3 regions of the Vallitalea okinawensis genome follow, and region 3 is predicted to be linked to each of the others. Evidence: riboswitches for the same ligand, from Rfam matches in the RefSeq annotation. Region 3 holds a riboswitch; each other region holds the start of a gene.
What was found. A riboswitch is a leader RNA that binds a small molecule or an ion and turns the genes downstream of it on or off. The one in region 3 is predicted to bind glycine.
Positions count from the first base shown of each region.

Region 1: linked by a shared signal. The riboswitch ahead of gcvT (glycine cleavage system aminomethyltransferase GcvT) and the one ahead of gcvH (glycine cleavage system protein GcvH) in region 3 are both predicted to bind glycine.
Region 2: linked by a shared signal. The riboswitch ahead of C1Y58_RS25380 (PTS sugar transporter subunit IIC) and the one ahead of gcvH (glycine cleavage system protein GcvH) in region 3 are both predicted to bind glycine.

Region 1 is NZ_PQDH01000010.1:130,817-135,112, forward strand. Features, by position in the region: gene C1Y58_RS21785 (AraC family transcriptional regulator) at 1-628, opposite strand, end outside; gene C1Y58_RS21790 (lipoate--protein ligase) at 640-1,617, opposite strand; glycine riboswitch at 1,946-2,044, shown strand; glycine riboswitch at 2,045-2,127, shown strand; gene gcvT (glycine cleavage system aminomethyltransferase GcvT) at 2,452-3,561, shown strand; gene gcvH (glycine cleavage system protein GcvH) at 3,628-4,014, shown strand; gene gcvPA (aminomethyl-transferring glycine dehydrogenase subunit GcvPA) at 4,066-4,296, shown strand, end outside.
Region 2 is NZ_PQDH01000029.1:4,095-8,390, reverse strand. Features, by position in the region: gene C1Y58_RS25395 (HD domain-containing protein) at 1-83, shown strand, start outside; gene C1Y58_RS25390 (AraC family transcriptional regulator) at 377-1,213, shown strand; gene fni (type 2 isopentenyl-diphosphate Delta-isomerase) at 1,283-2,296, shown strand; glycine riboswitch at 2,489-2,586, shown strand; gene C1Y58_RS25380 (PTS sugar transporter subunit IIC) at 2,775-3,794, shown strand; gene C1Y58_RS25375 (Gfo/Idh/MocA family protein) at 3,913-4,296, shown strand, end outside.
Region 3 is NZ_PQDH01000007.1:42,498-46,793, forward strand. Features, by position in the region: gene lipA (lipoyl synthase) at 386-1,249, opposite strand; gene lipB (lipoyl(octanoyl) transferase LipB) at 1,260-1,928, opposite strand; gene gcvH (glycine cleavage system protein GcvH) at 1,965-2,348, opposite strand; glycine riboswitch at 2,481-2,591, opposite strand; gene C1Y58_RS17720 (hemerythrin domain-containing protein) at 2,843-3,397, opposite strand; gene fdhD (formate dehydrogenase accessory sulfurtransferase FdhD) at 3,603-4,295, opposite strand.

The sequences.
Region 1 (4,296 bases), on a different contig from region 3:
CTTTATGTTCCTTGAAATACCTAGTGAAGTAATATTTACTTAGATTGACTTCATTAGCAATCATGTCCAATGTAATAACAGCCTCATAGTTATTAGCCACGAACTGCTCCACCTGTTGGATGATAGGGTTATTTAGTATATGTGTTGATGAGCATTTATCTTTATAGTTTTTGTAAAGATGATGGGTTAATTCCAGTATTTTAGACTGGACTAGTAATGGACTTTGAATCCTATGATCAAGTGTTTTTAAGCCTTCAAAAAAGGTTAATAGTGGTGTAGTATCAATGTTATATTTTTGGGTGCTATAATAAAAGTTGTATATAAATTTACTTATATCAGGATCATTTAGAACACAATTAAATAATGATGGGTGAAATTGTAGCATGATTTTCCTATTATTCTGTTGGTCATCTATGGCATGGATAGCTTTTGATCCAATAATAAGTAAATCATCAGGTCTTAAACAATAGTCAGTTTGAGATACATGGATATGCGAGATGCCCTCGCAGATATAGAATAACTCGACTTCTTCATGCCAATGAGCTGGAAAGTGAAGTTGGCTGTTATCACTGTAACTCAAGCGAGCTTTAGCACCTTTAAAATCAAGAATTTCATGATACTCACACACTGAAATCCCCCCTAGAAAAGACCTTTAACGAATGTATCAACATCAATACCTATAAAATAATCTTCAAGATTTAGATCTTTTAATTGATCCTTAATAGCTTCTAACTCATGTTTAGTTCCAACAAGTTTTTTTTCAATGACATGAACGTCCTCTTTATTAAAGAAGTCACCGTAAATTCTTAAATCCTCTAGTGAACCATTTTTTACGTTGAAGTGATATTCAATTGTACCACCTGAATAGCGGATTGCATTAGTAAACCCATAGGTAGCTTGTTTACCATAAGTCCAATCCCATGTATCATACTTGTTATCTACTAGTTGTTGGATAGTGTTTGTTTCAGTCTCATTCAGTTGATAGAAGCTGCTATGAGAAGAACCTGTTATGTGCTTAGCGATAGCATCTACAAAATATTCAATTGACATAGGCTGAGGAAGATGACTAGAGATATTTGTTACACGGCTTTTGACGGATTTAACGTTCTTATCTTTAAACTTTAATGGATTAACTTTTAATGCCTTTGATAAATCTGCCATGTTTGAACTGAATAAAAGGGTTCCGTGATGTAAGATTCTATTTTTTGAAACATGTTGAGCGTTTCCAGAGAACTTTTTACCATCGATGGTTAAATCGTTTCGGCCAGAAAAAATAGCTTCTACACCTAGTTGATTGAGAACTTCTAATATAGGCTTTGTGAATTCTTTAAAACTTTCAGCTGTATTCTTCTCCACATTAGTTATAAAGCAAAAATTTAAATTTCCTAAATCATGAAAGACTGCACCACCACCTGAAAGGCGTCTAATGACAGGGATATTATGCTCTTTAACATGGTCATAATTGATTTCGGCAATAGTATTTTGATGGGTGCCAACGATTATAGATGGTGCATTACGATAAAGATAAAAGACATCCTCATCTTTGTTTTTTAATAAATACTCTTCAGTAGCTAAGTTGAAATAGGGGTTATTTGTTGTACTAATAATGGATAACATAATAAGTACCTCCTCAGAATGACAATTAATTTCGTAATCTATACGGTTAATGGAACCATACACTATGAATCAGAATATTAATAATTATTATAATTTAAACTATCTACCCTAGCAAGCGAATTAGAGAATAGTGAAAAATTTCTTTATTTAGATTGTAACATCATCCTCATCTTATACTAGTTAAATCATACAATTTGGTATAGCATCTTAGAAATTATTTAATGGGATTTATCAGAATAACAGAAAAATAATTATTATTGCAAATACATAGTTGATAAACTTATCATTTTGTAATATGATTAAAGTAACAGAATATTTACGTGGCTAATTGAAGTTAGCGAGAGAGATCTTAGGGCGCCGAAGATGTAATATAAAGTATAGCCAAATACTTATAGAAACTTTCAGGCAAAAGGATCGCTAGCGGATAGCACTCTGGAAAGCATTTATGCACCCAAGGAGCAATACATATGACATGTAGAATCTCTCAGGTAAAAATACAGAGGGTAAATGGCGTTTATTTATAATGCCATTTACCCTCTTTCTATTTTTAAAGGGGCATAATCTCAATAGTTTTATTAAGGATAATCTATTGATTTTATGTATATAAGTTGAATTCAATAAATTGCTATGAGCCTAGCAATTATTTAGAACTATTCACCTATAATTAAAGAATATATATTGAACTAAAGATAAATACTCGAAATGTTTAGTTCATATATAGTATTAACTAATAATTTAATGAGAGTATAGGAAACATTATAGTATGTAAATAGTGAAGTAATTGAAGTATGCAAATCTAGTAAAACGTAAAAAATCATAAAGGAGGGTATTCAATTGGATAATACAAAACGAACTTTTTTGTATGAAAAGCATTTAGAACACGGTGGAAAAATGATTGATTTTGCTGGTTGGGCATTACCTGTACAATACAAGGGATTAATAGAAGAGCATGATGCAGTTCGTCAAGCTGCGGGTCTATTTGATGTAAGTCATATGGGAGAAGTATCTGTCATTGGTAAAGAAGCAGAAAAATTTGTGAACTATCTAGTCACTAATGATGTAGAACCAATGGTAAATGGTCAAGTGATCTATACACCCATGTGTAATGAAAAAGGTGGCGTCGTTGATGATCTCTTAGTCTATAAGTTCAATACACAAGAATATTTACTAGTTATCAACGCAAGTAATACAGAGAAAGACTATGAGTGGATGCAAGGCTTATCTAAAGACTTTGATATTAAGCTAGAGAATATATCAGATAATTATGCTCAGATTGCGCTTCAAGGACCTAAAGCAGAAGAGATCCTACAACCCTTAACAGATTTGAATTTAAGTGAATTAACATTCTATACATTTAAAGATGAAACGACTATTGCAGGCAAAAAGGTATTAGTTTCTCGTACAGGATATACTGGAGAAGATGGCTTTGAAATCTATGCCAATAGCAAAGAAGCACCTCAATTATGGTCAGCCATCATGGAACAAGGGAAAGACAAAGGACTTTTACCAGCAGGATTGGGTGCTAGAGATACTTTACGTTTCGAAGCTTCACTTCCTCTTTACGGTAATGAATTAACAGATAATATAACGCCATTAGAAGCTGGACTTGGTATGTTTGTGAAGTTGTATAAGGATGATTTTGTTGGCAAAGAAGTTCTTGCAAAGCAGAAAGAGGTAGGGCTAAAAAGAAAAGTCATCGGTTTCGAACTTACGAAGAAGAGTATTACAAGACACGGTTATCCTATTTTAGATAGTGAAGGAAATAAGATTGGTGAAGTAACAACAGGATACTATTTACCATCCATTGATAAAAGTATAGGTATGGGACTTGTTGATATTGACCATGCTAAACTAGGAACAGAGATTAGTATACAAGTACGAAAGAAGACAGTGGATGCTGTTGTAAGAAGTAAACGGTTTATGGAAAAGAAATATAAGAAATAAGCTTGAAAGTATATTTAATAAAGAACTTAAAGAAGTTAATTAAAAATAAATAAGGAGGCGTTGATAATGAAAATTGAACAGGGATTATATTATACTACTGACCATGAGTGGATTAAGGTTGACGGTGACAAAGCACGAATTGGTATAACTGACTATGCTCAAGATAAGATGGGTGATATTGTTTTTGTTGAGTTACCAGAAGTTGATGAGACATATAGTGAGGGCGACGTATTATGTGTAGTAGAGTCAGTTAAGGCGGCATCAGATGTATTTATGCCATTGTCAGGAACAGTTACTGAAGCCAATGAAGAGCTAGAAGATGCACCTGAATCATTGAATGAAGATCCTTATGGAAATTGGATAGCTGAAATCGTTGAATTTGATACAGAAGCTTTAGAAGAAATGATGTCAGCTGAAAAGTATGAAGAATTTATAGGCAGTCTAGACGATTAAAAAAGAGAATTTGATTCATTAATGACATGTTAAAAGAATAGGGGGTATAACATGCATCCATATCTACCACACACGGATGAAGACATTCAACAAATGCTAAAAAGTATCGGGGTAGAAACAATTGAAGAATTATTTCATGATATTCCCGAGGAAATAAGACTAAAAGAAGAATTAAAAGTACTAAAAAGAAAAAGTGAATTTGAAACACGTAAAGATTTAAAAAATATGAGTAACCAAAACATTAACTTAGATGGAGCAACATGTTTTCTTGGGGCAGGAGCA
Region 2 (4,296 bases), on a different contig from region 3:
AAATAGAAAAAATCAAAAAAGAAACAAAAGAAGGTACATGGTCAGAATATGACAGAAGAATTGGTACACGTCTATTATTCTAGTGTAGGTAAGTACTGCGTTTTGCTTATAAAAGCAATGAGGCGTCAAACCTCATTACTTTTGATATATTTCGCTAACGAAATAATCAAGCAACAAACCATACTTTCCTGCCCATACTTGGAACGTGACGTTAGTCACTTTACTTGTGGTATAGGAAAGTACTGCGTTTTGCTCGCAAGGAACCATACTTTCCTATCTCCAGTTTAAATGTGGCGTTAGCCACTTTTGTACTGATAAAACCTCAACAAGTTTAGCATAATCTGCTATAATGAAAGAAAAACCGTGGAGGCTTTTTATGCTGAAGTTAGAAAGCTATATTGAGATAGATACATTAATGACCTTCTATTATTTTGATTTTGCTAAGAATTATGTTTTTAAAGGTGAAAAACATAATTTTTGGGAAATGGTATATGTAGATAAGGGTGTTCTTGAAGTTATGGCTGATACGAAACATTATGTTCTAAATGCAGGTCAAATGATTTTTCATAAGCCCAATGAATTTCATAGTTTATGGGCTAATGGTGAAGTTGCGCCTAATGTTGTAGTTGTATCATTCGTAAGTCATTCAGATATAATGAAGACTTTTGAAAAAAAGATACTTCAATTAAATACTGAACAGAAGGAACTGTATAAAAAATTTATCAAAATAGCTAGAGGGCATTTAAATAAACATCATGAATTAATTGAGGACAATCCAGTAATAAGACAAATGCTTAAAATGAGCTTGGAAGCCTTTTTGTTAGAAATGATGCAAAATCAAGATGAAAGAAAATTGCCAGAATCCCTTCCCACAAAAGAAAGAATGGAAAAAGATATTGTTGATCATATTATTGAGTACATTAGAAAGAACTACAATATAAATCTATGCCTTCAAGATATTGCGGGGTACACTAACTTAAGTACATCATATATTAAAGCACTATTTAAACGACGTATGAATATAAGCTTAATGCGTTATTATAGACAGGTTAGAATTGAAAAAGCAAAAGAATTAATGAGAGAATCTTCAATGAGTTTCACTGAGATAGCAGATAAACTGGGATATGCATCTGTTCATTACTTCTCCAAGCAATTTAAAGATATAACAGGAATGACACCAACAGAATACTCTAAATCAATGGTTAATTATTAGAGGATTCTGTTAGAATACAGTGATTACTTATAATTTAGCAACATTAAACACATAAGATGAGGTGGCCACATGAGTAGAGCAAATAGAAAGAAGGATCACATTAGGATTTTTGAAGCATGTGAATTTGGTAATAGAGGAATCGATTATTTTGAGCAAATGAAGTTATCCCATAATGCATTACCTGAAATAGATTTTAATGACATTGATACATCTACAGTATTCCTTGATAAAAAAATTGGTTATCCAATAATGATTAATGCTATTACGGGTGGAATTGAAGAAGTTTACAAAATGAATAGAGACTTAGCTAAGGTGGCAAAAAGATTTAACATTCCCATGGCTGTTGGATCTCAATCCATAGCTGTTAAGAATAAAGGAGATAAGACAAGTTTTCAAGTTGTTCGTGAAGTCATGGGAGATGGTGTTGTTATTGCCAATATCGGTGCAGGTCAATCATATGAGCATGTTTATGAAGCAGTTCATATGATAGAGGCTGACGCTATCCAACTCCACATCAATGTTGCTCAGGAAATTATCATGCCAGAAGGTGACCGTTCATTTAAGGGGGTAATAGAACATATTGCTCGTTTAAAGGAGCGTTTAGATTGTCCTATAATCGTCAAAGAAGTTGGATTTGGCATATCTGGTGAAGTGGCAAAGAGACTTCAAGATGTTGGCATAGAATATATTGACGTCAGTGGAAAAGGTGGAACCAATTTCATCGAAATAGAAGATCAAAGAAACAACAAAAAAATTTATGAAGACTTTTATGAGTGGGGTATACCTACTCCAGTATGTATACATCAATGTCGACAGGAAGCATCGAATTTAAAACTCATTGCTAGTGGTGGTATTCAAAAAGCTGATCATATTTTTAAGTCGCTAGTATTAGGAAGCCATATCGTTGGTATGAGTGGTAGAGTATTGGACGAGTATTTAAAGAATGGTTTACACCAAACAGAGAGTTTTATTGAAGATTTATTGCATAAATTTAAAATTTTTATGTTGTTGACAGGATGTTGTGATATAAGTAAAATTCAGTATGTTCCCTATCACTGGGAGAAGATGTTATTGGAAAAATAAGAGAATAAAAAAGTTAAGGAAGTGCATTGACTTTTATGGAAATTCTCAATATACTATAATTGAATTTAAAATTGTAATGGATGAAGGATGTTGGAGATATCTTTAGTGATTTAGTCTGAAGATAACCGGAGAAGAAAGAAGGTGTGATGCTTGAAACACCTATCGAAGCTTTCAGGTCAGCCTACAATATCTGGACATTACCCTGGAGAGAGTCAATGAATTGACCATCGAAGAAGAAATTTACGTTTCAACGTAAAGAAGCTTTCAGATAAAAGGACAGGGCGTAAAAAGCGTAGCTTTGCTATTACTTTTTGCGCTCTTTTTAGTGGGGAAACAATTAACCTGCCTAGTCGGACTACGACTATGTTCTTTTATAGGGAGGCTTTTTCCTATAGTTGATGTGATAAATAATTCACAATTAGTTGACTAGATATGGACTAAAAATGAGCATAAAAAAGAACTTGAGGAGGATTAGCATATGGAAATATTAATGGGTGTTGTTTTACTTGTCTTAGTTTTAGGTGTTTTTTCATTATTTAGTCTAAAGGCACCAAAAGGTAGTCTAGCCATGTCAGGCCTAGCCAATGCTGCTATAGCTACCTTTCTTGTAGAAGCGATACATAAATATATTTTAGGTGATTTCATAGGTATTCAATTTTTAAACGAGACCGGAAGTGTTGCTGGTGGCATGGGTGGAGTTGCAGCAGCAGCCTTAGTAGCATTAAGTATGGGAGTAAACCCAATTTTTGCTTTGGTTACTGCAGTGGCTATCGCTGATTTTGGAATTCTACCAGGATTTATTGTAGGTTATTTAATGGGATGGATTGCACCTTATATAGAAAAGAAATTGCCTAAAGGTATCAATATCATCTTAGGTGCATTAATATTAGCACCTATTGCGCGTCTTGTTGCTGTAGCGTGTGATCCATTTGTTACAATTATATTGGATACAGTAGGTACAACTTTAATGGCTGCAACAGAACAATCACCTATTCTAATGGGCTTTTTCTTAGGTGGTTTGATTAAAATGATCTGTACCTCACCATTGAGTTCAATGGCATTAACAGCCATGTTAGGTCTAACAGGTTTACCTATGGGTATTGCGGCCATAGCCTGTTTCGGTGGTACATTTACAAACGGTATTATATTTAAGCGTTTAAAACTTGGAGATCAAGGAAAAGTAGTTTCAGTGATGCTTGAGCCGCTAACTCAGGCAGATATCATAACCTCTAATCCACTGCCTGTTTATTGCTCTAATTTCCTTGGAGGGGGGGTATCTGGAATCATTGCAGCCAGCTTAGGTATTGTTAATAATGCACCTGGGACTGCAGCACCTATTCCAGGAATGTTAGCACCATTTGCTTTCAATGATCCAGTAAATGTCGTCATAGCCTTAGCTTTAGCAGCAATTGCAGGTAGCTTAGCAGGCATATTTGGTGCTCAGGTCTTTAGATTGATTAAATATAAACCTGTTACCCCTGCTACCAGCAAGGCATAAAAAAGCCAAATTCATAAAAACCAAGTCTTTTTTGATAAAGACGTCAGAGTCAACCTCTCCTATAATAGTATTAAATACAATTACTGATGAAATACTTTATATAAAGGAGATGGATGAGATGAAACAAGTGACAGCGATAGTTATCGGAGCAGGAGATAGAGGAAACATCTATGCCAAGTATGCTTTAACACATTCTAAGGATATAAAAATAGTAGCAGTAGCAGAACCAGATCAAGAAAAAAGAACGCAAATGATGGAAGCACATAACATCTCTAAAGAGAATGTTTTTGAAAGTTGGGAAGAGTTATTAGCTCAACCTAAATTAGCAGATGCGGCTATCATTGCAACCCTTGATAAAGATCATTATGAGCCAACTAAACTTGCTTTGGAGAAGGACTACCATATATTACTTGAGAAGCCTTTATCTAATAATGCTAAGGAATGCGTATTACTAGGTGAGTTAGCAAAAGAATATCCTCACAAAGTATTTTCAGTATGCCAT
Region 3 (4,296 bases):
ATGATTCTGTAACATTTGTAGAATGAGATTAGTAAAGATTGATGTTAATATTATAGGGTGAAATATAAATAAGTTAGACCTGATTGCTGGTATAAGTTTGATTTGAGTTTAATGGAATTAAATTAAGTAAGATAGATGTTTAGTTTGAATAAATAAATGAAATATTAGTTTAGTGATATTAAATAATTTTAATTATATTATACATTCATAAGGTTATTTTTGTCAATTGTTTTAATCATTCCTCCTAAAAAATGTTATAGTTAACATACAAAAGTGTCTAATGCCACATTACTTTTATAAGCAAAACGCAATACTTTCCTACACTAAAAAAAGGGCGTATCGCCCTAAATATTTTTCATTTATTTATGAGATGCCCCCCGCTTTTTTAATCCTCTTTGTTATTATACATCTCAGCAGCATTGTATGAACTTCTTACTAATGGGTCAGATGCTACAAAGCTAAATCCAAGCTTAAGAGCTTCTTCCTTATACTTATTAAAAATTTCCGGATGGACATACTCTTTAACGGGGTAATGTTCTTTGCTAGGTGCTAAGTACTGCCCTATCGTTAAGAAATCACATCCTGCTTCTCTTAAATCCTTCAATACCTCTAACACTTCTTCTTGTCTTTCTCCAAGACCTACCATTATCCCTGATTTGGTAAATATCTTATTATCAACAGCCTTTATATTCTTTAGCAATTCCAAAGATCTTTTATAAATTGCCTCTGGCCGAACTTCATTGTATAGTCTTGGAATGGTTTCAATATTATGATTGATTATTTCTGGTTTAGCATCCACTATTTTTTTAAGAGCTTCTTTATTCCCCTGAAAGTCTGGTATCAGTACCTCAATAATAATTCTTTTCTGATATGATTTTATGGCTTCTATGACTTCAGCAAAGTGTCCTGCTCCCCCATCTGCTAGATCATCTCGTGTTACGGAAGTAATGACCACATGCTTTAGTCCAAGTTCTTTAACGGCTTTTGCAATATTCTCAGGTTCCTTTTGGTCAACCATCTCTAGGTGTCCATGGGATACGTTACAGAATTTGCAATGACGTGAACATTGGCTCCCCAAGATCATAAAAGTTGCAGTCCTTTTACTAAAGCATTCCATTCTATTAGGACAACTAGCTTCTTCACAGACGGTATTTAATGATAATCTTTCAAGTATCTCTTTCACAACATCTAAGCTTCGCCCTTTATTTAGATCTATTCTAAGCCATTCTGGTTTTCGTAAGACGTTCAAAACATTCCTCCTATTTTTGAATACTAAAATTTTTTTCATGATAATCACATTTAAACACTTTACAGAAGTATTCTAAAACAGATTTATATTCTTCATCAAAATCAACCTTTTTTCCTATTAAGTTCTCAACGGATGTTACACCTTTATCCCGGATACCACAGGGTATGATAAAATCAAAGTGATTCAAATTTGTACTAACATTAAAGGCAAAACCATGCATCGTAACGCCACGTTTAACAGCCAAACCAATTGCAGTAATCTTAGAATCACCAACCCATACACCAGTATGCTTTGGGTTTCTATAGGCACTCATATTATACTTATCACTCAATAAAGTAATAAAAACCTCTTCTAGATTCTCGACAAACTGTCTTAGAGTCCTCTTTGATTCTCTTAAATTGAATATAGGATAGCCAACTATTTGACCAGGTCCGTGGTATGTCACATCTCCTCCTCTATTGGCTTCAAAAATCTTTATGCCATTGTTCTCCAGCATGTTTTTTGCACCAATAATGTGTGACCTATCTGCTTGCCTTCCTAAGGTTATAACAGGTGGATGTTCTACCAGAATTAATGTATCATCAATCCTATTATCTTGTCTTTTTTTTAATGTTTCCCATTGAATTTCTAAAGCCTTATTGTATGGACATCTTCCCAAATTTAATACATTTAAATTCATCTAACACCACCTCCTCATTGGCACTTTAATACAACATTAACTTTCACTTTTACAAAATTCTTCGTATTCTTTTGATTTCATTAAACCATCAAGCTCAGTATCATCTGACATTTCTAGAGCCAGTATCCAGCTTTCATATGGCTTTTCATTAAGAAGTTCTGGAGAATCTTCAAGTTCATCATTAATTTCTACTACTTTACCTGAAAGAGGTGAATAGGAGTCTGAAGCAGCTTTTACTGATTCTATTACTCCATAAACATCTCCAGCACTTAACTCATCATCAACTTCAGGCATTTCAATAAAAACAATCCCTCCTAAAGCATCTTGTGCATAGTCAGTGATACCTATAAAAGCTTTTGCTCCTTCAACCTTGATCCACTCATGATCCTTTGAATAATAAAGTCCTTCTAATATTTTCATTGTAACTCCTCCTATATTTTTTATTATTGCTTTAAAGCATTAAATAAATTACCTTGGTTTATAAACTCTCTTTTTCTCTTTAACTTTGAAACATAAAAAAGAGAACATAAAGGCATTGCAAAGCAAAACACCATTATATTCTCTGTCTTCTAACCTGAGAGTTTCTACACTACTATCAATTTTAGCCATAATAGTGTATTTCACCTTCGGCGCCGGTGTACCGGGCTCTCCAGAGTTCCATCAAATAGCACTACTTTTGCCTGAAAGTTTCTATAATAAGTCTGGTAGTCTTTTATATTGCTTCTTCGGCTTCTTAAAAAGATATCTCATGCCATCATCACTTGGTCATATTAATTTTGAATATATTTCTTAGATATTTTTATCATATAACACTTTTCTTAAAATTACAATAATGAATAATGATAATTTTGCATTATTCGATTAATTCCTTGAATGACCCCTGCCTTGGCAGGGACAGTTGTTTGAATCACTTACTAACCTACTTTATTTTCCAGTTCCTCTAGAATAGCTATATACTTCTCCTGTACTTTGTTATCAGTAGCTGTCATTTCAATTTTCTTAGATTCTTTTTCTATTCTATCAAGGATTTCAGTGGATAATTGCTTCTCACCAAGGGGATAAATAAGATTGTCTTCTTTATCAATATGACGATATAATAAGTGTGTATAAGAAATACTATTAGCAATGACATCTAACTTAGCTTCTTCATTGCCATCCTCTACTTCTTTCACAGCCGCTTCTAAGTTTTGCATGTATAATCGACCTTGGTCATGCTCTACTAACATGCCTGTTACAGGACCTAACCTATTTTCTTCATTAAGGTTTATTTTCAATTCTTTAAATAATAGTTCCTCTTCTTTACTATGATGATGTTTATCGGCATAATTTCTTACAAAGTCAATTACTTTATAAAAATCTTTATAATCTACTTCTTCATGATTTAATATCTTCATGCATACTTTTCTTACTACTTTAAGCATTCTTAGAATATATTGATGTTCTTCCATCATAATTTTTATTGATTCCATAGGATCATCCCTTCGTTTTTAAAATCAATTTATCTTTTATAGTATTAGCCTTATGTATCGTTTCATATTCCATTTATCAATCGGCTATATTATAAAGTATATGGGAGAATCATATGAATTTCAGTAACCCATGTTACATCTATAAGTTTACACCTCTTCTCTCTAAATAAACTGTTTGATCTAAACTTGTATCATTGTCCCCTTATTACGCGTAGATATTCATTCTTCCTCCTCTAACAAAACCACAAAGCTGCATGTTAAGTTCTCTAGCCATATCTATGGCTCTATCAGTGGGTGCAGATCTTGAAGCAAGAATAGGAATCCTCCATTTAGCGACTTTTTTAATAATTCCAGAAGATACTCTACATGAAGTTAGTATCATCTTATCCTGAAGGTTAACGTCTTCTAATAATGCCTTTCCTATCACTTTATCAACGGCATTATGTCTCCCGATATCTTCTCTAAATATAAGTATCTTATTTTGATCACACAAGGCACAACTATGAACTCCTCCAGTCTCCATAAAAAGCTGGGACTTTGAATCAAATATCTTCATCAACTCAATAACTTGTTGAGGTGCATAATAAATAGTCGTTGTATTTAAGACTGTTTTATCTATAGGATTGATGGTAAATTCTTCAGATAGTTGGACATAAGCCTTTCCATCCTTATAATCAACCTCAATGCCAATAATTTGTGTCTTAGAACTAATTAATTCATTTGAAAGCATATAACCAAGAGTTAATTCTTTCAAAAATTCTGGTGTACATGGTAGCTCAATAAAGGTTTTTTGATTGATAATTATATTCAGTATATATTCTGTTATAATCCTATCTTCAGTATTTATCAAGTTCCCATTATGATATTGCTGTATCCTATATTGTTTGGTGGCTTTCATA